2 regions of the Pandoraea sp. PE-S2R-1 genome follow, and region 2 is predicted to be linked to the other one. Evidence: predicted binding sites of a transcription regulator. Region 2 holds the regulator's gene; the other holds the start of a gene.
What was found. The regulator sigma-54, encoded in region 2, starts transcription at its own class of promoters, with help from an activator protein. The targets are predictions, from matches to a motif close to TGGCANGNAANCTGCTTT.
Positions count from the first base shown of each region.

Region 1 (14,853 bases), on a different contig from region 2:
CCGGGCCTGTCCTTCACGGGTGCCGAGATCGGCGCTGAGAATGTCGACGTGGCGGCCGGTTTCGGCCTGAATGCGTTGGGCAACTTCGCGCAGGCGGCCGGTGTTGCGGGCCACGAGAATCAGATCGTGACCGCGACGGGCAAGACGGTCGGCATAAATAGCGCCGATGCCGGAGGACGCGCCGGTCACGAGGGCGGTGCCCGGTGCGTGTGAGGGAGTGGCTGTGGTGTTGACTGTGGCGTGCGACATGATGAATTTCCTATGCGAATGAGTAACAAGTCGAGTGCGTGACTGAGTGCGTTGGCCGCGTGGTTCGCAATGACGCCAGTAGCGGAGTTGCGGCATGACGCTGGCCAATGACTTCAGTGTGGTCTCGATTGCCAATGTCTCAAATGACAGGAAAACCACTTTTCAGGACATTTTTGTCCGGCGCTGAATTGCGCCGCCGACTAGAATCCAAAGCATTGCAATCTCTCGCGCCGGCGTGCACCCGGCACGTTGTCAGCCATGGCGTTACGCATCGGGTTGGTGGTGTATCCGGGGTTTCAGATGATTTCGCTCGCGGCGATGTCCGTTTTCGAGATCGCCAATTTCGGGCGGCCGGCGCCGCTCTACGACGTGAGCGTTGTCTCCGTGTCTGGGGGATTGGTGCGCGATTCGGCGGGGATTTCCGTGGCGACCGAGGCGATTGGCCGTCGGCGCTTCGACACGCTGTTGGTCGCGGGGGCGACGATCGTGATGCCGACCGAGCCGGAATTGATCGCGGCGTTGCGTCGTGTCGCGCCGCGCATGCGGCGAATGGCGAGCATCTGCTCCGGCGCCTTCGTGCTGGCCGACACGGGCCTGCTCAACGGGCGCCGCGCAACCACGCACTGGGGACAGGCGCATGCGCTCGCGCAGAACTATCCCGAGGTGATCGTCGAAGAGGACCGCATCTTCATCAATGACGGCCACGTGTGGACATCGGCCGGCATGACGGCGGGCGTTGATCTGGCGCTGGCACTGGTCGAGGCGGACTTTGGCGGCGACGTTGCACGTGAGGCGTCGCGCCAGCTGGTGGTGCACTACCGGCGTACTGGCGGGCAGTCGCAGTTCTCGACGTTATCCACGCTGGAGCCGAATTCGGATCGGGTGCGCACCGCGCTCGCCTATGCCCGTGAACATTTGCGAGAACCGTTGTCGGTGGAGCAACTGGCTGCACAGGTGCATTGGAGCGCACGCCACTTCAGCCGTGAATTCACGTTGCAGACCGGGCTGACGCCGGCCAAGGCCATCGAGAAGCTGCGGCTCGAAGCGGCGCAGGCGTTGCTGGAGGACGGCGAAGCGTCGATTGCGCGAGTGGCCGATATCACTGGCTTCGGCGATGAAGAGCGCATGCGCCGTGCGTTTGTCCGCACGCTGGGCAAGCCACCGCAAGCGCTGTTGCGCGAGGCGAGGGAGCGCGTTCGCGCCTGATCCGGGCGGGCGCGCTGCTCACAACCACGGGTAACACGCGCCAGCCCGGCGAGGCACGCACGGGTGTATCGCGAGCCACGGACGTGACCATTCGGCCGTCATGCCGCGCTAATCCAGCATTCATGCGGCTTCATGCGAAAACGGGCCGACAAAACCGGCCGCTTTCGCCGAGGCACAGGTTGTAAGCGTTTCATGAACGAAACACTTTCTGCACCTCGACCTTCGATGTCTCGCAAATCTAATTAATGGTTCCTTATAAATCAATGGGTTGAGTACTCTGGCACGAAATTCGCGTACATCGAGCGTGTATGGCGAAGCGCCAACCCGGATTTCCGCAGGCTGTTGGCAAGGGGTTCCTGTGCATTGGTGCACGGGCCGGCCCAGTATTGCCCGCGTTTTTCGTAGCTGCGCTCACGCCGTAATGCCGGACCTTTTGGCGGGGTCGGGTGTGTTCCGAAGTGAGTCGTGCGCGTGCGCGGGGAGGGGACCATGAACGGGTTCAAGGCGACATTAGTAGGTACAGCAGCAGCGCTGATGCTCTGCGGAATTGCGATCAATGCAACCTATGCGGCCGGTGGCGGCGGGGGTGGACGCGGCGGAGGCGGTGGCATCGGCTTCGGCGGCGGCGGCGGTATCGGCAATGGCGGCTTCGGCGGCCTCGGCGGATTTGGTGGCACCGGAACCGGGACGGGCACAGGCCCCGGCGGTGTCGGGATTGGCGGCTGCGGCTGCGGGAGCCACGGCAGCAGCTCCGGCGGCAGTAGCTCCGGCGGCAGCAGCTCTGGTGGCAGCAGTTCCGGTGGAAGTAGCTCCGGCGGTAGCAGCTCCGGCGGAAGTAGCTCGGGCGGTAGCAGTTCCGGTGGAAGTAGCTCGGGCGGCAGTTCCAGTGGCGGCAGCTCCGGCGGTAGCAGCTCAGGCGGCAGTTCCGGTGGCAGCTCGGGCGGTAGTTCCGGCGGCAGCTCAGGGGGCAGCTCAGGGGGCAGCTCAGGTGGCAGCTCAGGGGGTAGTTCCGGCGGCAGCTCCGGTGGTGGCAGTTCCGGAGGCGGCATCGGCGCTAGCGGCAGCAGCGGCGGTGGCGGTGGCGGTGTTGCGGGCCCGGGTGGGCGCGGATTGGGCGGGGCGGCGGGCGGCGGTGGACTCTCCGCGTTCGGCGGTCCGGGCAATGTCGGCGCAGGCGGCGGATGTTCGATGAATGGCCAGGGCGGCGAAGAGCCGTGCCCCTGAGTCAGTGGCGGTGGCGGGCCCGCACGCGTTCGGCACAGCGCGTGCGGGGTCTGTCCAGAGATCAAGTTGGCTAGCGAGTTTCGCAGGTTGTTCGTCGGTTCCTGACGCGACCGGCTGCCGGTGTTACCGTCAGCCGTGCCACCCCCCCGGCCCGTGATCAGGCTGTTCTCCCGGCGAAGCGCCCCTTCGGTTATCCGAAGGGGCGTTTTTTTGTGCGCGAGCACTGATCCATGTCTCGATCCACTTCCCCGTGATTTGCCTGCGCTATCGATATCGCCAAGGGATATCGAAATGCCGATAATGTATTTCGCGTTAACCCCTATCTATGGCAGCATCCGGGGTCTGGGTCGCTGCCGGCTGGCCGCCAACCGCGCGCTGGCACTTGTGAGGCACCTCGGAGCCTTTACACCGCGCAGACGACCCTTGCGACCCAACAGGTTCCAATAAGTCAAACAAGCATCGAAGGAGAAATCGAACATGCTGTCCCGTCAACTGATCAACGCATTCATCGGCGCAACGTTTGCGCTCGCTTCGCTCGGCGCTTCGGCCCAAACGGCCGACAAGCCCCTCAAGGTCGGCACCATGGCCGGCTCGGATGCGCAGATCTTCGAAGTCGTGAAGAAAGTGGCCCATCAACGCGGCCTCGAAATCAAGATCATCGAATTCAGCGACTACGCCCAGCCGAACGCCGCGCTCGACGCGGGCGACCTCGACGCGAACGGCTTCCAGCACAAGCCGTTTCTGGACAGCCAGGTCAAGGACCGTGGCTACAAGCTCGTGACCGCCGGCCTCACGTACGTTTCGCCGCTGGGGTTCTACTCGAAGAAGTACAAGTCGCTGAAGGATCTGCCCAACGGTGCCAAGGTCGGTATCCAGAACGACCCGTCCAACGGCAGCCGCGCGCTGCTGCTGCTTCAGAAGGAAGGTCTGATCAAGCTGCGCGCCGGCCTCGAAGGCAAGAACGCCACGCCGCTGGACATCGCCGAAAACCCGAAGAAGCTGAAGATCGTCGAACTGGAAGCCGCCCAATTGCCGCGCGCACTGCCGGATCTGGACGCTGCGTCGATCAACACGAACTTCGCTGCGCAAGCGGGTCTGGTGCCGCAACGTGACGCCATCGCCATTGAAGACCTGAAGGGCCCGTACGCCAACCTGATCGCCGTGCGTGCGCAAGACCTGAACAAGCCGTGGGTCAAGCAACTGGTCGATGCCTACCACTCGGACGAAGTGAAGGAATTCATCAAGACGCAGTTCAAGGGTGCGCTGATCGCGACCTGGTAAGAATGGAAGCAGGCCCAGGGTAAGTTGCACCACGCCCTGGCCCATATCGCTCGACGTAATGGCTAGGGGGCTTGTCAGTCCGTCCGCAGCCCGATCAGTTCCCTTTCTCTCGCCCGGCACACATGTGCTGGTCGTACGAAGTGCCGCTGAGCGAATCAAAGCAACACGAGTTTGAGTGATTCCTCGCGGGTTCAACAGCGTGGTGTTTTCGCGCTGCGGGAAACATCTAAAAGATCGTGGATAGCGGGTTTGAGAATCAGTGCGTCGAATACCGCCGTCAAAACGCGGTATGACAGTACCGAAAGAAGTCCTGCCAAGCCTGAAAGGATCGCTGACATTTCGAGCGGAAATGCGGCGGCCCATTGGATGTATCCAATCGCATACAGAATCAACGGTGCAAAGAAGGACGCCACAAAGGCGTATCCAGAATATCGTTTGATCCTTGGCAAAGATAGTTGCCTCGCCATTTCCGTCAAAGCTTCAATCTCCGCAGCCGAGCGTCCATCAACTGCGGGAATGAGCCATCGAAAGACCAGAGATGAAGTTGTCATCGTGAAGGCGTTGCGGTAAGTGTTGGAATACCTTCTTTCGATAAGAATTACAGAATCAGGTGATTGCGAGACGATGACGTGCGCATCTCCTGCTTTGATGCCGATGTTCGGATATCCCGGGCGAGATGACTTTCAAATATTGTTCCGTGCGTGGAAGTGTCGTGTCAGGTGAGCCATCCACGACTGCTCATTCGTCAGATTTCCCCTCTGATATGGCAACCCTTGACTAGAATGGAATCGACATTCCGATCGACAGGAGGTTGCCATGTCCATGATCAATGTCTCGATGATGCTGGTAGCGCTACTGGTGGGTTTCGCGATCGGCATGCTCGTAGATCACTTCTGGGTGACGCACCACGACGAGTCAGGCCCCGAGCACAAACGCCTCGACTGGCACGATATGTGGGAGCGTATCCGCCACCAGCATTAACGCAGCTTGCGCCACAGCGTCGAACGGCTGATGCCCAGCGCTTCGCATGCCGCCATGCGGTCACCACCGCAGGCGGCAAGCGTCGTGTGAATGCGCTCAAGTTCGGCGGCAGCGCGGCGTTCACGGCCGGTCAGCGGCGCCTCGGCAGGTGTGTTCGCCTGATCTGCGTTCGCACGTATTTCCCGGCCGCCGTTCGTTTTTGAAACATCCTGCAAATCCCGCGAAGTCTCGGACTCCGCCGCGCCGCCCAACTCCGGCGCAATCTCGATCAATCGCGCACGGCTGATTTCGCGCGCATTCACGACGTCGGCACACACCACCGCAATACGCTCCAGCAGGTTCTCCAACTCGCGCACATTGCCCGGCCAGCGATACATGGCGAGCAGCGGCAACAGCGAGGCTTGCAGCGCATCGACGCTCATGCGCGCCCCTGCCCGCGCAAGCGCCCGTTCGAGAAACAGGGGCGTGAGACGCGGCAAATCCTCCATGCGCTCGCGCAGCGGCGGCAGCACCATGCGCAGGATGTTGAGCCGGTAATACAAGTCCTCGCGAAACACACCGGCTGCCACTTGCTGGCGCAAATCGCGGTGCGTCGCAGCAATCACCCGAACGTCACACGGAATCGGTTCGTTGGCGCCCAAGCGCAGCACTTCCCGCTCCTGCAACACGCGCAGCAAACGCGTCTGTAACGGCATCGGCATTTCGCCGATTTCATCGAGAAAGATCGTGCCGTTATGGGCGGTCTCGAACAACCCCGCCTTGCCGCCGCGCCGTGCGCCGGAGAACGCGCCGTCCTCGTAACCGAACAACTCGCTTTCCAGCAATGTCTCGGGAAATGCCGCGCAGTTGATCGCGACGAACGGATAGTCGCGCCGCCGGCTCGCGTTATGAATGCCTTGCGCCAGCAACTCCTTGCCGGTGCCGCTCTCGCCGTGCACCAGCACGGTCGAATCGGTTTGCGCATAGCGGCGTGCGAGGGCGCGCACTTGTGTCATGGCCGCCGAGTCGCCGATCAGGTCGTCGAGCCGGTAGCGTGCCACCAGATGGCGTGGCCGATGCCGTGAGCGCAACGAGCGGTCCACCCGCGCAAACGCTTGTGAATCCTGACAAGTGAGCAGTGCCCCCGTAAGCGTGCCCTGATCGAGCAGCGGAATGCGGTTGACGACCCACGTCTTGCCCGCCATCGTGACGATCGCCTCCAGTTCCGCGCTCGCGCTTTCCAGCGTGCGGGAAATGTCGAGCCCGGGGGCAATGGAGTCGAGCGGCCGGCCGACGACGTCGGCAACTGTCACGCCCAGCATGCCCGCCATCGACGCATTCATCGCTTCAATGCGTCCGTTCAGATCGACCGCCGCGACGCCTTCGCGAAGGTGGCGCAGCACCGTGTCGAGCCGCTCGCGGCGTTGCGCTTCAATGCGCCCGAAGCGAGCCACTTCAAGCGCCGTATCGAAGGCAGCGCGCACGGAGTCCTGCGAATACAGAAACACGCCGGTGAGACCCGCGCGTTCGGCGAGTTCGGTCACGAGGCCGGGGCCGACGATGACTTCCGCGCCCTCATCGCGCAGACGGTGAACAAGGTCGTCAGCATCGTGCGCATCGAGATAGGCGTGCTGTGAAATGTCGAGGCCGAAGGCATGCTTGAAGCGCTCGAATTCCGGCGCCGGGCGTGCATAGGACACAAGGGCGATGCGCGAGGCCGGCGACGTCGAGGGCAGCGCGCGGCGTGCGCGCGCCAGCGCATGCATCACGTCGAAGCCGGTCACTTTGACGAGCACCACGGGCAACGCGACACGCTCGCGCAGAAAGGCCCCGTTCGAGCCCGCCGCGACGATACCGTCGACACTGCCTGCGGGAAGCCGCTCAAGCGCTTCGATGACCGCTTCGTAACCCTTGTCGATGATCTCCACGTCGGCCTGCGCTGCGTAGTCGGGAACGATGTCGCGATACAACTCGCCGAGCTTGCTGATGCCGACCGCCCAGATCACCGGCTTGCGCACGGCGGTGGCAGGCAAGGCAATGCCTGAGCGCGACAATGCAAGCGGCAGACGGGAAGCGTCGGAGGTGGAGGCGGGCATACGCAGATCCTGAGTGGCTTGGCGACGCAGGAAGGGGGGCAACATCCCGCTATCGCCGTGAAACGAATCGCGTTATCGTAGCACGATGTCTCAAATGTTCCATTTCATGTTTCAAAATGAAACGCATTGCGACATATGGGAAATTGCCAAGCGAGACCGAGCCTCGCGGCACTTGACGTAAACGTCACAAGCGCGCCAAATTTCCGCTGCTAAATGAATGTGTTAGCGGCGAGGCGAGAATTGCCGCCGCAGTGAGGCCGCTCGCTGGCACGCCCATTGCTATCTACAAGCCGCTACCCAAGAACTATTCGCCGTTTCGGGCAGTACAGACGGCACCCGCACGCATCAACACACACTCACCGCGCCTGCGGTCATCGCCATCGAACGCCGGTGGTCGATGCCATCAGGCGCAACACGACCGAGGGACTCAAGTGACGCATACCATTCGTTCGGCCGGCGCCGCCTTCCGCGAGGCCGTCAAGACCGAGCAACCGTTGCAGGTTGTCGGCGCGATCAACGCCAATCACGCCTTGCTGGCGAAAGCCGCGGGCTTCAAGGCGATCTATCTGTCCGGCGGCGGTGTCGCTGCCGGTTCGCTGGGCTTGCCCGATCTGGGGATTTCCACGCTCGATGACGTGCTTACCGACGTGCGCCGCATCACCGACGTATGCGATCTGCCGCTGCTGGTGGATGTCGACACCGGTTTCGGCCCGTCGGCGTTCAACATCGCGCGCACCGTGCAATCGCTGATCAAGTTCGGCGCAGGTGCGATGCACATTGAAGATCAGGTCGGTGCCAAGCGTTGCGGCCACCGTCCCGGCAAAGCGATCGTGACCCAGCAGGAAATGGTCGACCGTATCAAGGCCGCCGTCGATGCCCGCACGGATGAGAACTTCGTGATCATGGCGCGTACCGATGCGCTGGCCGTCGAAGGCCTGCAAGCGGCGATCGATCGCGCATGTGCGTGTGTCGAAGCCGGTGCCGACATGATCTTCCCCGAAGCCATGACCGAACTGCCGATGTATCGCCAGTTCTCCGATGCCGTGAAGGTGCCGGTGCTGGCCAACATCACCGAATTCGGCTCGACGCCGCTCTTCACCGTCGAAGAACTCAAGAGCGCGCAAGTCGGTCTGGTGCTGTACCCGTTGTCGGCGTTCCGCGCCATGAACAAGGCAGCGCAGAACGTCTATCACACGATTCGTCGCGACGGCACGCAAAAGGCCGTACTCGACACGATGCAAACGCGCGCCGAGCTCTACGAGAGCATCGGCTACCACGCTTATGAACAGAAGCTCGACGCCCTGTTCGCACAACAGAAATAACCGAACCCCTGATCTGGAGGAAAGCATGAGCGAGACGACTGCAACCGGTTTCAAGCCCAAGAAGTCCGTGGCCCTGTCGGGCGTGACCGCCGGTAACACCGCGCTGTGTACGGTGGGCCGTTCGGGTAACGATCTGCACTACCGTGGCTACGATATTCTGGATCTGGCCCAGACCTCGGAATTCGAAGAAATCGCCTACCTGCTGGTCTACGGCAAGCTGCCGACGGTGCCCGAACTCAAGGGCTACAAGGCCAAGTTGAAGTCGCTGCGCGGGCTGCCCGCTGCGGTCAAGACGGCGCTGGAAGCCGTGCCCGCTGCGGCGCACCCGATGGACGTGATGCGCACTGGCGTGTCGGTGCTCGGCACGGTGCTGCCGGAGAAAGACGATCACAACATCCCGGGCGCGCGCGATATCGCCGACCGCCTGATGGCCAGCTTCGGCTCGATGCTGCTGTACTGGTTCCACTTCAGCCAGAACGGCGTGCGCATCGACGTGGAAACGGACGACGACAGCATCGGCGGACACTTCCTGCACCTGCTGCATGGCGAGAAGCCGTCCGACCTGTGGGTGCGTGCGATGCACACCTCGCTGATTCTTTACGCCGAGCACGAATTCAACGCGTCGACGTTTACGGCGCGTGTGATTTCGGGCACGGGGTCGGACATCCATTCGGCCATCACGGGCGCTATTGGCGCACTGCGCGGCCCGAAGCATGGCGGCGCCAACGAAGTGGCGTTCGAGATTCAGAAGCGCTACGACTCGCCGGATGAGGCGGAAGCCGACATCCGCGCCCGCGTGGAAAACAAGGAAGTGATCATCGGCTTCGGTCATCCGGTCTACACCGTGAGCGATCCGCGCAACAAGGTGATCAAGGAAGTGGCGCACGAGCTGTCGAAGGATCAGCAGAACACGAAGATGTACGACATTGCCGAGCGTCTCGAGACGGTGATGTGGGACGTCAAGAAGATGTTCCCGAATCTGGACTGGTTCAGTGCCGTGAGCTACCACATGATGGGTGTGCCGACCGCGATGTTCACGCCGTTGTTCGTGATCGCACGCACGTCGGGCTGGAGCGCGCACATCATCGAGCAGCGCATCGACAACAAGATCATTCGTCCGAGCGCCAACTACACCGGGCCGGAAGATCAGAAGTTCGTGCCGATCGAAAAGCGCTGAGCGCTGTCCGGCTTAAGGTCGGACTTGTCGGACTTGCCGGACTTATAACTTCCTCACAAATGATGAATACCGACTACCGTAAATCCCTGCCCGGGACGTCGCTCGACTATTTCGACGCCCGGGCCGCCGTCGAGGCGATTGCCCCGGGGGCTTACGACACGCTGCCCTACACCTCGCGTGTGCTTGCCGAAAACCTGGTGCGCCGCTGCGACCCGGCGGCGCTGACCGAGTCGCTCAAACAACTGATCGAGCGACGCCGGGATCTGGATTTCCCGTGGTTCCCCGCCCGCGTGGTCTGCCACGACATTCTCGGCCAGACGGCCCTCGTCGATCTCGCCGGCCTGCGCGATGCCATCGCGGCGCAAGGCGGCGACCCGGCGCTGGTCAACCCTGTCGTGCCGACACAACTCGTGGTCGATCACTCGCTTGCCGTCGAATGCGGCGGGTTCGATCCGGATGCGTTCGCGAAGAACCGCGCCATTGAAGACCGTCGCAACGAGGACCGTTTCGACTTCATCAACTGGACCAAGAAGGCGTTCAAGAACGTCGACGTGATTCCCCCGGGCAACGGCATCCTGCACCAGATCAATCTGGAGCGCATGAGCCCCGTGGTTCAGGTGAATCAGGGCGTGGCGTATCCCGACACGCTCGTGGGCACCGACTCGCATACCCCGATGGTCGATGCGCTGGGCGTGATTGCCATTGGCGTTGGTGGCCTCGAAGCCGAGAGCGTGATGCTGGGCCGCGCGTCGTGGATGCGTCTGCCGGATATCGTCGGTGTGGAACTGACGGGCAAGCCGCAGCCGGGCATTACGGCCACCGACATCGTGCTCGCGCTGACCGAATTCCTGCGCAAGTCGAAAGTAGTGTCGGCGTATCTGGAGTTCTACGGTGAGGGCGCTGCCAACCTGACGCTGGGCGACCGCGCAACGATCTCGAACATGGCGCCTGAATTCGGCGCGACGGCGGCGATGTTCTACATCGACGCGCAAACCATCAAGTACCTGAAGCTGACGGGCCGCGACGACGCATTGGTCGAACTGGTCGAGACCTATGCCAAGCAGACGGGCTTGTGGGCCGACACGCTGACCGGCGCGCAGTACGAGCGCGTGCTGACGTTCGATCTGTCGAGCGTCGTGCGCAACATCGCCGGGCCGTCGAACCCGCACAAGCGTGTACCGACGAGTGAACTGGCCGAGCGCGGCATCAGCGGCAAGGTCGAGAACGAGCCGGGCCTGATGCCCGACGGCGCCGTCATCATCGCGGCCATCACCAGCTGCACGAACACCAACAACCCGCGCAACATGATTGCGGCCGGGTTGTTCGCCCGCAACGCCAACCGCGCAGGCCTCACGCGCAAGCCGTGGGTGAAGAGCTCGCTCGCACCCGGTTCGAAAGCCGTCACGTTGTATCTGGAAGCCGCCGGTCTGCTGCCGGAACTGGAGCAACTCGGCTTCGGCGTGGTCGCCTATGCCTGCACGTCGTGCAACGGCATGTCGGGTGCGCTCGATCCGGTGATTCAGAAAGAAATCGTCGCGCGCGATCTGTACGCTACGGCCGTGCTGTCGGGCAACCGCAACTTCGACGGCCGCATTCACCCGTATGCCAAGCAGGCGTTTCTGGCATCGCCGCCGCTGGTCGTGGCTTATGCGATTGCGGGCACGATCCGTTTCGATATCGAGAAGGATGTGCTCGGTGTCGACGGCAACGGCCGCTCGGTGAAGTTGGCCGACCTGTGGCCGAGCGACGAAGAGATCGACAGCATCATTGCGCAGAGCGTGAAGCCGGAGCAGTTCCGCCGCGTGTACGAGCCGATGTTCGCAGCGTCGGTCGATAACGGCGAGCGTGCCGACCCGCTGTACGACTGGCGCGAGATGAGCACGTACATTCGCCGTCCGCCGTATTGGGAAGGCGCGTTGGCGGGCGAGCGCTCGCTCAAGGGCATGCGTGCGCTGGCCGTGCTGGGCGACAACATCACCACCGATCACCTCTCGCCGTCGAACGCCATCATGGCCGATAGCGCGGCGGGCGAGTATCTGACGAAGATGGGGCTGCCGGAAGAAGACTTCAACTCGTACGCGACGCACCGTGGCGATCACTTGACGGCACAGCGTGCGACGTTCGCCAACCCGACGCTCAAGAACGAGATGGTGGTAGTCGACGGGCAGGTCAAGGCGGGCTCGCTCGCGCGCATCGAGCCGGAAGGCAAGGTCACGCGTATGTGGGAAGCCATCGAGACATACATGGCGCGCAAGCAGCCGCTGATCGTGATTGCCGGGGCCGACTACGGCCAAGGGTCGTCGCGTGACTGGGCGGCCAAGGGCGTGCGTCTGGCGGGCACCGAGGCGATTGTGGCCGAGGGTTTCGAGCGCATTCACCGCACCAATCTGGTCGGTATGGGCGTGCTGCCGCTGGAGTTCAAGCCGGGCACCGATCGCAAGACGCTGGGTATCGACGGCACGGAAACGTTCGACGTCATTGGCGAGCGCACGCCGCGCGCCGATCTCACGCTGGTGATTCATCGCCATAAGAACGGCCGTGACGAGCGCGTAGAGGTACCGGTGACCTGCCGTCTGGATACTGCGGAAGAAGTCTCGATCTACGAAGCGGGCGGCGTGCTGCAACGCTTCGCGCAGGACTTTCTGGAGTCGTCACATGCGGGCGCTTCGGCCTGAATCAAGCGAAGCACCGAGGAGAAACGAGATGGCGCATCAGCCGCAAATCCGCATTCCCGCCACGTATATGCGTGGCGGTACCAGCAAGGGCGTGTTCTTTCGCCTGCAAGACCTGCCCGCCGCGGCGCAAGTGCCGGGCGCCGCGCGCGACGCGTTGCTCATGCGTGTGATCGGCAGCCCCGATCCGTATGGCAAGCAGATCGACGGCATGGGCGGGGCCACGTCGAGCACCAGCAAGACGGTGATTATCGCGAGGAGCGAGCGCCCCGGTCACGATGTGGACTACTTGTTCGGGCAAGTGTCGATCGATCAGCAGTTTGTCGACTGGAGCGGCAACTGCGGCAATCTGTCGGCCGCCGTGGGGCCGTTCTCCATCAGCGCCGGGCTGATCGATGCGTCGCGCGTGCCGCACGATGGCGTGGCTGTCGTGCGCATCTGGCAGGCGAACATCGGCAAGACGATCGTCGCGCACGTGCCGATGACGGCCGGTGCGGTGCAGGAGACGGGCGACTTCGAACTCGACGGCGTGACGTTCCCGGCCGCCGAAGTGCAACTCGAATTCCTCGACCCGGCCGCGGAAGAAGAGGGTGACGGCGGCGGGGCGATGTTCCCGACGGGGCATCTCATCGACGATCTCGAAGTGCCGGGTGTCGGCACCTTCAAGGCGACGATGATCAACGCGGGCATCCCGACGATTTTCCTCAATGCCGAGGACATCGGTTACCGGGGCACCGAGTTGCAGGACGCGATCAACAGCGACGCGAAGGCCCTCACCATGTTCGAGACGATTCGTGCCCATGGGGCGATTCGCATGGGCCTGATCAAGGACGTGTCGGAGGCGGCAAAGCGTCAGCACACGCCGAAGGTGGCGTTCGTGGCAAAGCCGGCCGATTACACGGCGTCGAGTGGCAAGGCCGTGAAGGCAGGCGACGTGGATTTGCTGGTGCGCGCGTTGTCGATGGGCAAACTGCATCACGCGATGATGGGCACGGCAGCCGTATGCATCGGCGCGGCGGCATCGATTCCGGGCACGCTGGTCAATCTCGCGGCAGGCGGCGGCGAGCGCAGTGCGGTGCGGTTCGGGCATCCGTCCGGCACGCTGCGCGTGGGCGCCGAGGCCGGTCAGGTCGATGGCGAGTGGACGGTCACCAAGGCGATCATGAGCCGCAGCGCACGCGTGTTGATGGAAGGCTGGGTACGGATTCCGGGCGACGCGTTCTGACGGCAGTGCTACGACGGTAGCGGGTTTCGGCGGCTGGCAAGCGTTGCGCTTGTCAGCCGCTTATCATTGGGAATCACGAAACGCTGCTGCGGAGGTTTCAGTGCCGGGCGGTGTTGATCAAACGTCACACGAGCCACACGAGCCACACGAGCCACAGGAGGCAGCCGATGTCCGCTGGCATTTCGAATGTGCGTCCCGCACCCGACAAGGTACTCACCGACATTGTCGACTACGTCCTCACTTACGAGATCCGCAGCGATCTCGCCTTCGACACCGCCCGCAACTGCCTGATCGATACGCTGGGCTGCGGCTTCGAGGCGTTGTCATACCCCGCCTGCACCAAATTGCTCGGGCCAATCGTGCCGGGCACGGTGGTGCCGAACGGCGCGAAGGTGCCGGGCACGCCTTATCAGCTCGATCCGGTGCAGGCCGCGTTCAGTCTGGGCGCGATGATCCGGTGGCTCGACTTCAACGACACATGGCTCGCCGCCGAATGGGGCCATCCGTCGGACAATCTCGGCGGCATTCTCATGACCGCCGACTGGCTTTCGCGCACGGCCGTCGCGGAAGGCGGCAACCCGCTGACGATGCGTCATGTGCTCGCGGCGATGATCAAGGCCCATGAAATTCAGGGCTGTCTGGCACTTGAGAATTCGTTCAATCAGGTCGGGCTCGATCACGTGGTGCTGGTGAAAGTGGCGTCGACGGCGGTGGTCGGCGAAATGCTCGGCCTCACGCGTGACGAGTTGATCAACGCGTTGTCGCTAGCGTTTGTCGACGGCCAGAGTCTGCGCACGTACCGGCACGCGCCGAACACCGGCAGCCGCAAGTCATGGGCTGCGGGCGATGCCACGAGTCGCGCAGTGCGTCTTGCGTTGATGGCGCGCGCGGGTGAAATGGGCTATCCGTCGGTGTTGACGGCGAAAACGTGGGGCTTCTACGACGTGCTGTTCAAGGGCAAGCCGTTCGCATTCCAGCGGCCCTATGCGTCGTATGTGATGGAGAACGTGCTGTTCAAAATCTCTTTCCCGGCAGAGTTCCACGCGCAGACGGCGGCCGAGGCGGCGATGACGCTGCACCAGCAGTTGCAGAACGCGGGGCGTAATGCGGAGGATATTCAGTCGGTGACCATCCGCACGCACGCGGCCGCGATCCGGATCATCGACAAGCAGGGGCCATTGTCGAATCCGGCCGATCGCGACCACTGCATTCAATACATGGTGGCCGTGCCGCTGCTCTTCGGCCGGCTCACGGCAAACGATTACGAAGACGTGGTGGCGGCCGATCCGCGTATCGATGCGCTGCGCGCCAGAATCGTTTGCGTGGAAGATCCCCAGTTCACGCGCGACTATCACGACCCGGACAAGCGTTCGATTGCCAATGGCTTGACGGTGACCTTCAACGACGGTACTACGCTGGCAGAAGTGCTTGTCGAATATCC
Region 1 covers NZ_NGUR01000007.1:505,636-520,488, forward strand. Annotated here, with positions in the region: gene CDV44_RS04930 (SDR family oxidoreductase) at 1-249, opposite strand, end outside; gene CDV44_RS04935 (GlxA family transcriptional regulator) at 508-1,455, shown strand; gene CDV44_RS27980 (hypothetical protein) at 1,966-2,196, opposite strand; gene CDV44_RS04945 (MetQ/NlpA family ABC transporter substrate-binding protein) at 3,157-3,960, shown strand; gene CDV44_RS27745 (hypothetical protein) at 4,152-4,511, opposite strand; gene CDV44_RS27985 (hypothetical protein) at 4,777-4,941, shown strand; gene prpR (propionate catabolism operon regulatory protein PrpR) at 4,938-7,016, opposite strand; gene prpB (methylisocitrate lyase) at 7,448-8,338, shown strand; gene prpC (2-methylcitrate synthase) at 8,364-9,515, shown strand; gene acnD (Fe/S-dependent 2-methylisocitrate dehydratase AcnD) at 9,578-12,190, shown strand; gene prpF (2-methylaconitate cis-trans isomerase PrpF) at 12,219-13,412, shown strand; gene CDV44_RS04975 (bifunctional 2-methylcitrate dehydratase/aconitate hydratase) at 13,580-14,853, shown strand, end outside.
Region 1: a site for sigma-54 is predicted at 7,282-7,299, ahead of prpB (methylisocitrate lyase). Genes of this name have one in related genera too.

Region 2 (14,853 bases):
ACCCCGAGACGCTCGCTACGCTGCCGGGTATTGGCCGCTCGACGGCGGCGGCCATTGCCGCCTTCGCCTACGACGCCCACGCGGCGATTCTCGATGGCAACGTCAAGCGGGTGCTGGCGCGCGTCTTCGGCATCGAAGGCTTTCCGGGAACGCCGAAGATCGAGCGCGAGATGTGGGCATTGGCGGAATCGCTGCTGCCCGAGCGCGATTTGCCGGCGTACACGCAGGGCATGATGGATTTGGGCGCGACGTTGTGCGGACGCGGCAAGCCGCGTTGCGAGGAATGTCCGTTCGACAGCGACTGTGCCGCACATGCGACGGGGCGCGAGCGCACGCTGCCGACGTCGAAACCCAAAAAGGCCCAGCCGGAGCGTTACGTGGACGTGCTGGTGATTCGCGCCGGTGAGCGGGTGCTGTTCGAACGGCGCCCTGATAGCGGGATCTGGGGCGGGCTATGGAGCCTGCCGGAACTCACGCCGCCGCTCGATGCTCGCGAGGATGACGACGCTGCACTGCGTGACCGTATCGGCGCGCGCGCGTCGACGTTGGGCGCCGCGCATGGCGTGGTGCGATCGATGGTGCCGCTGCTCGGGCTCACGCATGTATTCACGCACTTCAAACTGCATCTCCGCCCGTGGCTGGTGACGATGGCCCATTCGGCCGAATCGAGCGCGGCAATGGGCTCGCAGCAGGCGTGGATGAGTGCAGGGGAGGTGGCGGGAGCCGGTCTGCCCTCGCCGATCCGCAAGATTGCCGAAGCCCTTGCGCCCGGCGACGGGCAATTGTCACTGCCGGCCTGATTCAACCCGATTGGGTGTGGATCAGGCGCCTTCGCCGTCCGCAAGTTCGCGGTGGCGTACCAGAACGCTCGACTCGGCGCGAAAGCGCTCGCCGAGCGTTTCGGCGATGAACACCGAGCGGTGCTGTCCGCCGGTGCAGCCGATGGCCACGGTCAGGTAGCTGCGGTTATCGCGCATGAAGCTCGGCAACCACTTTTGCAGATACGCGCCGATGTCATTGATCATCTCGTCGACTTCCGGAATCGCAGAAAGGAAGTCGATGACGGGCTGGTCGCGGCCAGTGAGTGGCCGTAGTTGTGTGTCGTAGTACGGATTGGGCAGCGAGCGCACGTCGAAGACGAGATCGGCATCGAGCGGCACGCCGTGCTTGAACCCGAACGATTCGAACATCAGCGTCAGGCCCGTGTGATCGTGCTGCACGAATTCGCGAATCCAGCGCCGCAATGCACTTGCGCGCAGATTGCTCGTGTCGATCTGATGACCCAGCTCGGTCACGCTGTTGAGCATCTCGCGCTCTTTCTCGATGGCCTCCACGAGCGACCCGCTGGCATTCACGGGATCGGTCGAGGCGGCGGAGAGCGGATGGCGGCGGCGCGTTTCCGAAAAGCGTTGCACCAGCGTTTGCGTGGTGGCATTCAGGAACAGCACGCGCACATCGTGGCCGAAACGGCGCAAGCCGCCGACGATCGGCGGCAGATCGGCGAGCGAGCCGCCGCTGCGCGCATCGATGGCGACGGCCAGACGTGTGTAGTTCTGCGTTTCGAGGTATTCGGCGAGCTCAGGCAGAAAGCGCGACGGCAGATTGTCGACGCAGTAGTAGCCCGCATCCTCGAGGACGTTCAGGGCGAGCGATTTGCCCGAACCCGAAACGCCGGTAATCAATACGATCTTCATGGCATTTCCCGGATACAACCATGATGGTAAGCGATTGTGTCGTTCGGGTGTCGGGCTTGAAATTGCGTGAATGGTTCCACGCGGCTTTCAGGCTTTCGCTCATTTGGGGCGCGATCGGGGCATCAATGAAAACGGCGCCCGTGGGGGCGCCGTTCGCGAACACCGTTGGCAAGCCCGGATATCAGGCCGCCGGTTGACTCGACAGGCACTGTTTCATGAACGCCTTGCGGTCGTCGCCCTTCTTGCCGGTGGCGGCCGTGTTGCAGGACTTCATCTTGTCTTGCTGGGTTTGCTTGGCGGCAGGTGCCGGGGTGCCGGCGGCCGACAGACATTGCTTCATGAACGCCTTGCGATCGTCGCCGGTTTTGCCGGTGGCCTGTTGATTGCAGGCGGTCATCTTGTTGTTTTGCGAGTTCGCCTTGGGTGCCGCCGGTGCCGAGGCCGTTTGGGCGAAAACGGGCGATGCGAGCAGCGGGGACAGCAGGAGCAGTGCAGCGAGTGCTTTCTTCATGGTCGTCTCTCCATAAGGGTCGGACACGCAAGGGGAAGGACTGCGTGGCGATTACAACATGAAAGAAAACGCGCCGCAATCGCGCGGCGTTGACAGAAAAAAGCAGAAATTGCGGTAAACCCGGGGGATTGGGCTGGCCGAGAGGGTGCTGAGGCTCAGAGCAGCTTGCCCTGCATGCCGTCCGGGTCCTGCATGGCCTGGCGCTGGCGCTCCATGAAGTCCTTGAGCGTATCGATACCGCGCAGTTGCAGTATCGTGTTGCGCACGGCGGCTTCGACCAGCACGGCGAGGTTTCGCCCGGCCGCCACTTGCAGGATCACCTTGTTGATGGGCAGTCCGAGCACGTCGACCGTTTGTGCTTCGAGCGGCAGGCGCTGGAATTCGCCATCGGGGCGGCGCACCAGTTGCACGATCAGCTTGAGCTTCATTTTCCGGCGCACGGCCGTCTCACCGAAGATCGTCTTGATGTCGAGCAGGCCGAGGCCGCGCACTTCCAGCAGGTTCTGCAACAGCGGCGGACAGCGGCCTTCGACGAAATCGGGTCCAAGACGCACGAAATCGACGGCATCGTCGGCGACCAGTCCGTGTCCACGGCTGATCAGTTCCAGACCGAGCTCGCTCTTGCCAAGACCCGAATCGCCCGTCAGCAGCACGCCCATGCCCAGAATGTCGATAAAAACGCCGTGCATCGTGCAACGCGGTGCGAACACACGCGAAATGTACAGGCGCAGGCTATCGATGACCGAAGCGGTCGAGAGCGGGGTGGTGAACAGCGGGGTGGACGAGCGTGTGCAGCGCAATACGAGGTCGGGCGGGGCTTCGAGGCCGTCGGCGACCACGAGGAACGGCGGCTCCAGCGCAATCACCTCGCCCATATGACGCTTGCGGTTTTCTTCCGTCAGGCGCTGGTAGTAGCGCAGTTCGGCTTCGCCGAGCACCTGAATACGGTTCGGGTGGATGAGGTTCAAGTGACCGACAAGGTCGGCGCTCGATGTGGCGGTGGCCACGCTCTCCGGCGTGAAGCCGCGCTCCCACCCCTCATGGCCGGTCAGCCACGACAGCCGCAGCGTGGCGGCGTTGTCGTCGAAAATGCTTTGCGCGTTGATGCCGGTCAGTTCCACCGCGTCGCCTCGTTCGGTTGGGGGTGTGGGGTCTACGCTACGGGGCTTGTCTGGCGTGTGGGCTCAGGGCTGCCAGTTCGCGAGTGCCGTATGAATGTCTTCGGCGCTTGGTGCATTCGACAACGTCTCGCGCATCGATCGGTCCGAAAGCAATTGTGCGATTTCGGACAGGATTTCGAGATGTTGCTGGGTGGCTTGTTCGGGCACCAGAAGGAAAAACAGCAGGGACACCGGCTGGCCGTCAGGGGCTTCGAAGGGGATCGGCGCTTCCAGGCGCACGAACGCCGCCATTGGATGCTTCAGGCCCTTGATTCGACCATGCGGAATCGCCACGCCTTCACCGAGTCCGGTCGAGCCGAGTCGCTCGCGCGCGAAGAGATTGTCGGTGATGACAGCGCGAGTGAGCCCGGCATTGCTCTCGAATAGGAGCCCGGCTTGCTCGAAGACGCGCTTCTTGCTGGTGACGGAGAGTCCAAGCAGGATGTTGGACGCAGGTAAGAGTTTGACTAAACGGTTCATCTTGTAATGCGGGCGAACGCGTAGTCGCCCTCCAACCCCCGATTGACCTCGCATTATAGACCACCTGCCGCTGACCCCCGCGCCATTCCCCAGAAATGCGCCAAGCCATATAAAAGGGGCCGTTCAACGGCCCCGCGGTGGGTGATGCCAGACTATGACAGACGCAATTGCAGGCGCGAGGTTCCGCGCGGGCTTTCGTCAGTGTCAGTCGACGCGACTACCACGCCAGTCAGCACTCATTGCAGCGGTTCCTGCTCGGGCGGCTGCTGATGCTTGATGGCCTCGCGACCGTGGTCCTGAACCTTGTCCTTGAACTGGATTACCTTGCGGTCGAGCATATCGATCAGCTTGTCGATGGCGGCGTACATATCTTCGTCACACTTCTCGACGAAAATCTCCTTACCCTTGAGAAACACCGTAATGCTGGCTACCTGGCGTCCGGTTTTCTCCTTGGTCTTGTCGACAGAGAGGATCACCTCGGCGCCCATCACTTGATCGAAATGGCGCAACACGCGGTCAAGCTTGTTAGTCACAAATTCGCGCAGCGAAGGCGTGAGTTCGAGATGGTGTCCACTGATCTTCAGATTCATAGCTGCTCTCCTTGCTGAAATGCCGAAGTGCAGGCCACGTCACAAATGACGGGCTAGCGGGAGTGCGAGCCATTCATGTGACGCAATGTCGCACTGCGGCGTTATGCCCCAGCAGGCCAACACGGCTCACCAGGACTGTCCTACAAAGATTTGCGCAAGTTGACTGCGGGAATTCGCATGGCTTCGCGGTATTTCGCGACAGTGCGTCGCGCCACCACGAAACCCTGCTCTGCCAGCAGTTCCGCGATACGGCTGTCGGAAAGGGGGCTCTGCGGGTCTTCGGCTCCTATCAGTTGCTTGATGAGGGCACGGATGGCCGTGGATGACGCGGCCCCTCCGGCTTCCGTCGCGACGTGCGAACCAAAGAAGTACTTGAGCTCGAAAGTTCCGAATGGAGTGAGCATGTACTTACTGGTTGTCACCCGCGAAATCGTGGATTCGTGTAAACCCAGCGTATCAGCAATCTCGCGCAAAACCAAGGGGCGCATACCGATTTCGCCGTGGGAAAAGAAGTTCTTTTGACGCTCGACAATGGCCTGCGCGACCCGCAGGATCGTGTCGAAACGCTGCTGAATGTTCTTGATCAGCCAGCGCGCTTCCTGCAATTGCTGTTGGAGGTTCCCGGTGCCCGGATCGTTGCGATTATTTCGCAGAATTCGTGCATACATTTCGTTGATGCGCAGACGCGGCATCACTTCGGGATTGAGCTCCGCCGTCCAGCCGCTGCCCTGCCGGCGCACGAGGACGTCGGGAATGACGTAGTCGGCCTGCGGCGTGCCGTACGCGGCCCCCGGAAACGGGTCGAGCGAGCGAATGAGTTGATGCGCGGCGCGCAGGCTGTCTTCGCCCACGCCAAGCACGCGACGCAGCCGCGTGTAGTCACGTGCGGCGAGCAGTTCCAGGTGATCGGAGACGATACGCAGCGAAATCGTGCGCACCGGGCTCGCAGGCAGCCGCTGCAATTGCAGCCGCAGGCACTCGGACGGGGTGCGTGCACCGACGCCGGCCGGGTCGAAGCTTTGCAGCAGCGCCAGCGCGGCATTGATCTCTTCGGCCTCGAGCGACAGTTCTTCGGCCACTTCCGCCTGAATTTCATCGAGCGTCGTGCCCAGATAACCGTCTTCGTCGAGCGACTCGATTAAAAACTCCACCAGCGCGCGATCGCGCGGCGCGGCCTTGGTCACGCGCAACTGGGCCAGCAGGTGTTCACGCAGATTCGGATGATCGACGTGCAGTTGCGGGCGCGAGTTGTTGTCGTCGTCGTCGGTGGCATTGCCCGTGCGGGCGAAGTCGTTCAGGCTCCAGTCACTGCCGCTGTCCTGGCCGTTATCGTCGAAACGCGCTTCGCCATCGAGCTCGCGTGCCTCGTCGTGACCGTTACCCTCGGACGGCGCGTCGTTCGTGCTGCTGACCGATGTCGTGCGTTCATTGCGAAGCGAGCCGTCGGTGCCGACGCGCACGGACCCGGCGAGCCAATCGTCTTCGCGCTCGAGCATCGGGTTCTGGGTGAGGGCATGCTCGACTTCTTGTTGAAGTTCGAGCGTCGACAGTTGCAGCAACCGGATCGATTGTTGCAACTGGGGGGTGAGGGTCAGGTGCTGCGAGGTGCGGAGTTGGAGGGTCGGTTTCATAACGTTTCTCGCCTTCATTGTAGAGGCTTTGTCACGTCAGCGAAACCGGCCTGCCTCGCTATCGGAGGCAGGGTTTACATGCGAAAAATTAGCTTTACATCCGGAAATTTTCGCCCAGATAAACGCGCCGGACGCTTTCGTCGGCAACGATCTGGTCAGGCGTGCCGGCGGCGAGCACCGAGCCTTCGCTGATGATGTACGCGTGATCGCAGATACCGAGCGTTTCGCGCACGTTGTGGTCGGTAATCAGGACACCGATACCTCGGTCTTTCAGGAAGCGCACGATGCGCTGAATTTCCAGCACCGCGATCGGATCCACACCCGCGAACGGTTCATCAAGCAGGATGAAGCGCGGCTGGGTGGCCAGTGCGCGGGCAATTTCCACGCGACGGCGCTCGCCGCCCGAGAGCGACATGGCCGGGTTCTCGCGCAGATGCGCCACTTGCAACTCGTCGAGCAACGACTCGATGCGGCGCTCGATTTCATCGCGCTTGAGCGGTTTGCCCTGCGCATCGACCTGCAATTCGAGCACGGCGCGAATATTGTCTTCGACCGTGAGCTTGCGGAACACCGACGCTTCCTGCGGCAGATACGAAACACCCATGCGCGCGCGTTCGTGAATCGGCAGTTCGCTGATCAGGTTGCCATCCAGCTGAATCTCGCCGTCGTCGGCCGGCACCAGCCCCACGATCATGTAGAACGACGTGGTCTTGCCGGCGCCATTGGGCCCGAGCAGCCCCACGACTTCGCCGCTTTTCACGTCGAGCGAGACGTCCTTGACGACGGTGCGGGCACCGTATTGTTTCTTGAGCGAGCGCACGACGAGCGCGCTGGGCTTGCCGACCATGCCGGCGCCCTGATTGATGCTGGAAGCGTTGCTTTGGTCGGGATTACTCACGCGGATTCTCTAGGCGTTTGGAAGGAGCCAGTGCCGGCAGATCGCCCTTGGGCGCTGCGGCGGCAGGCTTGCTCGCGCCGCCGGGCTGCGCTTGGTTAGCGCCCGTGGCATTGCGAGGCGCGAGCGTCGCACGCACGCGGCCATTCGGATTGTTCGAATTGACCTGATCGGCGCCGCTATTGGCGGTGTACACCTCGTTGTACGTATCGTACGTGATCACGCTGCCGTGAATCTCGTCGAGCACCTTCGTACCGCCGGCCAGACGCTTGAGCGTGGCCTGCGTGGTCAACGTGGCGACTTCGGTCTTGCCGTTGTAGTAGATCGTCTGGCCCCAGCCGTCGATGTACTCGTCCAGACCGTCGCGTTTCTGACGCATGTACGCGAGCGGACCGCCCGGCTTGTAATAGGCGGTGGCGTACTGATAGCCCTCCGGATCCTGAGTCACTTCGACGCGATCGGCCTTGAGGAGAATGGTCCCCTTGGTCATCGTCACGTTGCCGGTGAAGATGTTGACCTGCTTGAGGTCGTCATAGCTCATGTGATCCGCTTCGATGTTGAGCGGCTTGTCGCGGTCGGCATGCTCGGCATGGGCGAGCGGCGACGCCAGCGCGCCGAGCACCGCGAAGGCGGCGGCCAGAGCGCGCAACGAGCGGCGGATGCCGTCAAGCGGTTGATACGAAGCGGGTCGCAGGTAAGGGCGATCGGTCATGGGGTCTTGGGGCCCTGTGTTGTCTTGGGTGGCGCGCTCGGGGCAGTGGCTGCCGGAGCGCCCGTTGTTGCGGCGGGCTGGGCCGGCGGCTTGTTGCCGAGCTCGGCCGGCTGGATTGTGCCATGCACATTGCCGAGCAATTGTACGGCCCGGGAGATGTTATTGAAAATCATGCCGTCGCCGTACATCACGGACTGGCCGCGATACAACACCACCGGCAGTTCCGTGCGCACGATGTCTTCGTTCACGAGCACCTGAAAGTGCTCGGACAGCGCGCGCATTTCAGGGTCGCGCGGCCCCGCCTGGCGGACCACGACGGCATCGTCGTACAGATCCACCACCGACATATCGGCGTTGAGCGTGCCGCGCTTGCTGGTGGCCGTCACTTCCGGCGAATCGGGCGTGAAGGCGCGCACGGCCGGGAGCGTCATGGCGGTCGTGGCGTCGTCCTCGTAGTGCGTCATGTGCACGGCGTTGACGCGATACTGCGTGAGGCCGGTCGGCGACAGCATGGAGATCACCATGTTGTCGGCGTAGTAATCGGGGATGTGTTTCTTGACGTACGGCGAGCGATCGGCGTCGGACGGCAACGTGCGCTGCACGAGCCAATAGGTTCCCGCGGCGAGACCGGCGAGCACCGTGATGGCGATCAGTGAAGCGGGCGAGACGCGTTGTGCGGCCATGAATTCTTCGGCTCCGGGCGCGTCAGGCGAGGGCTGCGGCGAGCAGGGCGTCGTAACGTCCCTGCGCGTGCAGAATGAAGTCGCACAGCTCGCGTGCTGCGCCGTTGCCGCCGCGCGCACTGGCAATCCAGTGGCAGCGCGATTGCACTTCGGCGTGCGCGTTGGCCGGACACGCGGCAAAGCCCACGCGGGTAAGCACCGGCAGATCGGGCCAATCGTCACCGATATGGCCGCAGGCTTGCGCACTCACCGACAGTTTGTTGCAGAGGTCTTCGAATGCCACGCGCTTGTCGTGTACGCCCTGATACACATGGGCCACGCCGAGATCGGCGGCACGTTTCGCCACGATGTCGGACTTGCGGCCGGTAATGATCGCGGTGACGATACCTGCCTCGGCCAGCAGCTTCAGACCGTGACCGTCGAGCGAGTCGAACGTCTTGAAGGTTTCACCCGCCGGCCCGTAACGCAGGCCACCGTCGGTGAGCACCCCGTCGACGTCGAAGACCATCACGCGCAGTTTGGCCGCGCGCGCCGTGGCGTCTTCCCGATCGAAATGAGGTACTGACGTGGCGGCAGTCGAGGTGGTGGGGGCGGTAGTACGAGGTTGATTCATGGGGCGCAGACTCACACGACCTTGGCGGCGAACAGGTCGTGGACGTTCAGCGCGCCTACCAGGCGGTCGTTCTCGGTCACGAGCAATTGCATGATGCCGAAACGCTCCATCAATTCGGCGGCTTCGGCGGCGAGTTGATCCGGGCCGATAGTGCGCGGGCCGGCGGTCATCACGTCGGCCAGCGTCAGCGCGCTGAAGTCGAGCGTACGTTTGAACAAGCGGCGCAGGTCACCGTCAGTGAAGATGCCGACCACGTGGTCGTTGGCGTCGACTATGGCGGTCATGCCGAGGCCCTTGGCGGTCATCTCGAGCAGCGCGTCCGACAAGCTGGCGTCGGTACGCACGCGGGGAATCCGTTCGCCGCTGCGCATCACATCGCGCACGAAGGTCAGCAGGCGACGGCCAAGTGCGCCGCCGGGATGCGAGCGGGCGAAGTCTTCCGCGCCGAAGCCACGCGCGTCGAGCAGTGCGACGGCAAGCGCGTCGCCGAGGGCGAGTGCAGCAGTCGTGCTGGCCGTGGGGGCGAGGTTGAGCGGGCAGGCTTCCTTTTCGACGTGGGCATCGAGATGCACGTCCGACAGGCGGCCAAGGCTTGAATTCGGGTTGCCGGTCATGGCGATGAGCTTCGCGCCGAGGCGCTTGACCATCGGCAGCACGCTGACCAGTTCACCGGTCTCGCCTGAATTGGAGAGGGCGACGACGACGTCGTCTGCGGTGATCATGCCCAAGTCACCGTGGCTGGCTTCCGCCGGGTGAACAAAGAACGCGGGCGTGCCGGTGCTGGCGAAAGTGGCCGCCAACTTGCGGCCGATATGCCCTGACTTGCCCATGCCGGTCACGACCACCCGGCCGCGGCAGGCGAGCAGCAGCGAGACCGCTTCAAAGAAGCTGTCGTCGAGGTGTGCGGCGACGCGTTCGATGGCGTCCGCTTCGGTGCGCAACACCTCCCGGGCGACCTCGAGTGCCCGGCCTGGATTGATTTTCGCTATCATGCGCGGAGTATATCAAAATGGTCGCGGCGCCGAAGGACAGCCGCGCCAGGCTTAGGCGCACGACGCCCGGGGGCATGCCCCATCTTGCCGCCGACGTGATCCGATTCCGTCATCGGGACTCAATCTGGCATGACACTTGCGTGACAAGTGTTGCGCCCAATCAGGAAACCCACCTCCGCTGATGGCTTCGCCGCTCGAACTCACTCTCGTTCTGTTGTTTGCCGCCTGCGTCGGGGTGGTGCTGTTCCGCATGCTGCACCTCCCGCCGATGCTCGGCTACCTGAGCGTGGGCATCGTCATTGGCCCGCACGCGCTCGGGCTGGCGTCCGATTCGCAGCGGGTGCAGTACCTCGCCGAGTTCGGCGTGGTTTTCCTGATGTTCTCCATCGGCATCGAATTCTCACTCCCCAAGCTAAAAAGCATGCGGCGGGTGGTGCTGGGGCTGGGGGTTTCTCAAGTATTGGGAACGTTGCTCGTCTCGGTGGGCATCGGCGCGCTCGTCAACCTGTTCTGGTCGTTCTCGTGGCAGGCGTCGGTGGCGCTGGGCGGCGCGCTGGCCATGTCGTCGACGGCCATCGTCACCAAGATGCTCGCCGAACGGCTCGAACTCGAGACCGAGCACGGGCGCAACATCATGGGCGTGCTGCTGTTTCAGGATCTGGCCGTCGTCCCGCTGCTCATCGTGATTTCGGCATTGGGCGGCAATTCGAAAGCGCTGGTGCTGGCCCTGTCGCTGGCGGCGCTCAAGATCACGGGCGCGCTCGCGCTGCTGCTGTGGGTCGGACAGAAGCTGGTGGGCCGCTGGTTCCATATCGTTGCCGCGCGCCGCTCGCAAGAGCTGTTCATGCTCAACCTGCTGCTGCTCACGCTCGGCCTTGCGTACATCACCGAGCATCTCGGCCTGTCGATGGCGCTGGGCGCGTTCATCGCCGGCATGCTGATCGCCGAGACGCCGTTCCGGCATCAGGTGGAAGACGACATCAAGCCGTTCCGCGACGTGCTGCTGGGGTTGTTCTTCATCACCACAGGCATGCTGCTCGATCCGGTCATCGTCGTGAAGCAGCCGCTGCTGGTGCTGCTCTTCTTCGTCGGCCCGCTGCTCGTCAAATTCACGCTGATTGCCGGCCTCGCCCGTATTTTCGGCAGTACGCCGGGCACCGCCATTCGTACCGGCCTCGGCCTCGCGCAGGCGGGCGAATTCGGTTTTGTGTTGCTCAATCTCGTGATCGACCGGAATCTGCTCGACCCGTCGCTCTCGCAGGCGGTGCTCGCGGGCATGCTGCTGTCGATGCTGTGCGCGCCATTCCTGATCATCAATGCCGACCGCATCGCCCTGCGCTTCGTCGCCAACGAATGGATGATGCAGTCGCTGCAAATGACGCGCATCGCGACGCAGAGCATCAAGACGTCGGGCCACGTGATCATCTGCGGCTATGGCCGTTGCGGCCAGAATCTGGCCCGTATGCTCGAACAGGAAGGCATCGGCTACGTCGCGCTCGACCTTGATCCCGACCGGGTCATGGAGGCGGCCAGTTCAGGCGAAACCGTCGTCTTCGGCGATGCCGCGCGCCGTGAGGCGCTCGTCGCGGCGGGTATTCATCGCGCGGCGGGGATTGTGGTGACGTACGACAGCACGCCGGCGGCGCTCAAGGTGCTGGCACAGGTGCAGGCGCTCGAACCGACCCTGCCGGTGGTCGTGCGTACCGTCGACGACACCCATATCGATGACCTGATTGCGGCCGGGGCGACCGAAGTGGTGCCCGAGATCGTCGAAGGCAGCCTGATGCTGGCCTCACACGCGCTCGTACTGATGGGCGTGCCGATGCGCCGCGTGCTGCGCCGTGTGGCACAGGCCCGTAACGAGCGCTACAGCTTGCTGCGCGGCTATTTCCACGGGCTGGACGATGACGACGAAGGTGGCGAGCGCGAACAGGTGCGATTGCAATCGGTGCCGCTCACGCTCAACGCCGACGCGGTGGGGCGCACGCTGGGCGAGTTGCGCCTCGACAAACTGGGCGTGACGGTCACGGCCATCCGCCGACACGGCATCCGGGGCGTGGAGCCCGTGGCCGAAACACGGCTGATGGCCGAAGACATCGTCGTGCTGCGTGGCCTGCCCGAGAAACTGGCCGCCGCCGAGGCGCGGCTGGTGGGACGAGGCTAAGCACAAGCTACCAGAGGGGTAAAACGCACCGGAGCGCCGTCGACGGCTGCGCAACACCCGGACACGTCATCAAGCGAGACCCGTCGTTTTGGCATAATGTGGACTTTCGGGCGTCCGCCCGAGTGAATTTCCATCAGTATCCAGAAAGAGAAGGATCCCCGTGCAGATCGACGAGTCCCCTGCCGCCTACATCAAGAGCCAGATTCGCACCGTACCGGACTGGCCCGCGCCTGGTGTGCAGTTCCGCGACATCACGCCGCTGCTCAAGAACCCGCGCACACTGCGGGTGTTGATCGACGTGTTCGTGCATCGCTACATGGACCATCGTCCCGACTACATCGCCGGTCTCGACGCGCGCGGCTTCATCCTCGGCTCGATCCTCGCGTACGAGCTGAACATCGGTTTCATCCCCATCCGCAAGAAGGGCAAGCTGCCATACCAGACCGTGGCTGAAGAGTACGAACTGGAATACGGCAGTGCGACCGTCGAAATCCACGCCGACGCGTGCGGCCCCGGCGATCGCGTGTTGCTCATCGACGATCTGGTCGCCACGGGCGGCACCATGCTCGCGGGCAAGAAGCTGCTCGAGCGTCTGGGCGCCACCGTCATCGAAGGCGCGGCCATTGTCGACCTGCCCGAGCTCGGCGGCTCACGCATGATCCGGGATGCCGGACTGCCCCTGTTCCTGCTGTGCTCGTTCGAGGGCCACTGACCTAACCGTCAACCTCGCCTTCGCTCCTACTCGCCATTCGCCACCCGAACCGGACGCTGCGATGCCCAACCTCTGGCTGTTTTTGCTGACCTCGGTGGCGATTACGCTCGCACCGGGCCCTGACAACATGCAGGTCATCGCGCGCGGCATTGCTCAGGGGCGTCGCGCGGGGCTCGCGGCGGCGGCCGGCTTCACGTCCGGGTGTCTGTTTCACACGACGATTGCGGCCGTCGGTCTCGCGACCGTGTTGCGCTCGTCGCCGTTTGCCTTCGAAGCGATCAAGCTGGTGGGCGCGGCGTATCTCGTGTGGATCGGCATCAAGGCGCTGCGTGCACGCGGCGGCCTGACGATGGCGGGCAGCGCGGCGCCGCAGCCCTTGTGGGCCGTGTTCCGTCAGAGCGTGTTCGCCAACATGCTGAACCCGAAGGTCACGCTGTTCTTCCTCGTGTTTTTGCCGCAGTTCGCCACAGCGGACGCCGTCCATCCGGGCGGTCAGATGTTCCTGCTGGGGCTGGTCTTCATGGCGCAGACCATCGTCGTGTTCAGCGTCTACGGCTGGTTTGCGGGCGTGCTGGGCACGTGGCTCAAGCGCCGGCCGGGGGCGGGGCGCTGGCTCGATCGCGTGGCCGGCATGATCTTCATCGGGCTGGGCGTGCGCGTCGCGTTGCAGGGATGAAGGGGCAAGGCGAAGTAAGAGGAAGCAAGAAGAAGTAAGACGAGGTGGGGCGGGACAATCGCGGACCAGCGCGATGCCGCCCAAGCTGTTCCATGGCCCACGCGGGCCAAAGCTCGCCAAAGATTTCGTAGTCCAACCGTCATTGTCCGATCATGCTCGCCGAACAACGCCAACAGTACGTGCTCGAACAACTCACCAAGACCGGTGCGCTTGCCATCAGTGATCTGGTGCGTGAGCTGGGGGTCTCGCGCGAGACCGTGCGCCGCGATCTCAACACGCTCGCTGCGCGCGGACTTCTGCTGATGACACACGGCGGTGCACTCGCCGCCGATCGCAGCGAACCTGACTGGACGCTGCGTGAGAACGTCAACGCGGTCGGCAAGCGGGCCATCGGCGTGCGTGCTGCCGAACTCGTGCCCGACGGCGCGTCAGTCATCATCGACTACGGCACTACCACACGCGCCGTGGCGCAGGCCTTGCTCTCCAAGCATCGGCTGCGCATTTACACGAACGATTGGCAGATTGCGCGCCTGCTGGGCCGTCATCACGACAATCGCGTCACGCTGCTCGGTGGCGAATTGCAGGACAACGAAGATGCCGTGCAGGGCTGGGACGCCATCAACCAGATCTCGCAATATCACGCCGACTTCGCGTTTATCGGCGTGGGTGGCGTGACGGAAGACGGCGGCATCACCGACTTCAACCGCGCGGCGGCGGAATTGCGCGCTCGCATGCTGCTGTGCGCCAATGTGTCGGCGGTCGTGGCCGATCACACCAAGTTCGGCCGCGTGACGCCGGTGCGCATTCGCCACTTCGAGGCAGCGCGCTATCTGATCAGCGACGCTGCGCCGCACAAATCGATGCTCGCGCAACTGCGCGCACGTGGCCCTGAGTTGCTGATCGCCTGAACCAAGGCTTCATCGCCTCATAGCTTCACCGGTGTCTGGCTGCGCGCGTCGCCCAAGCGATGCCCGCAGCCGGCAACGGCACAACATTCCCTCAAATCGCCACACGTCGCCAAACGACGGCGCGGGCGACGCCTCACCTCCAATCTTCCCCCCACCCAAGACCCGTGCACCACGGCCCTGACGCGCCATTTCGGGGCATTTCCGCCCGCGCTGCCGGTGCCAAAAGATGTAGACAAAATCGACGCGGCGCCATGCCGCGGTCTTTCCCCGGTCTCGCCTGATGTGACCGTGTCGGCCATGTGACAGCCCCTGGTTCGTTACCGGAAACACTTCCAAACCGTTGAGCCGATAAGGGTTTTCAGCGCCGGCCAAAAAGCTGATCGATTGTCACTGTCTTGTCATCCGCGCTTTTTAGACTGCGTTCACTTTTGG
Region 2 covers NZ_NGUR01000015.1:515,390-530,242, reverse strand. Annotated here, with positions in the region: gene mutY (A/G-specific adenine glycosylase) at 1-800, shown strand, start outside; gene rapZ (RNase adapter RapZ) at 822-1,694, opposite strand; gene CDV44_RS19780 (PsiF family protein) at 1,876-2,205, opposite strand; gene hprK (HPr(Ser) kinase/phosphatase) at 2,361-3,326, opposite strand; gene ptsN (PTS IIA-like nitrogen regulatory protein PtsN) at 3,390-3,845, opposite strand; gene hpf (ribosome hibernation-promoting factor, HPF/YfiA family) at 4,082-4,435, opposite strand; gene CDV44_RS19760 (RNA polymerase factor sigma-54) at 4,576-6,066, opposite strand; gene lptB (LPS export ABC transporter ATP-binding protein) at 6,161-6,913, opposite strand; gene lptA (lipopolysaccharide transport periplasmic protein LptA) at 6,957-7,673, opposite strand; gene lptC (LPS export ABC transporter periplasmic protein LptC) at 7,670-8,356, opposite strand; gene CDV44_RS19740 (HAD family hydrolase) at 8,379-8,864, opposite strand; gene CDV44_RS19735 (KpsF/GutQ family sugar-phosphate isomerase) at 8,981-9,961, opposite strand; gene CDV44_RS19730 (monovalent cation:proton antiporter family protein) at 10,143-12,125, shown strand; gene CDV44_RS19725 (adenine phosphoribosyltransferase) at 12,286-12,837, shown strand; gene CDV44_RS19720 (LysE family translocator) at 12,899-13,513, shown strand; gene CDV44_RS19715 (DeoR/GlpR family DNA-binding transcription regulator) at 13,666-14,421, shown strand.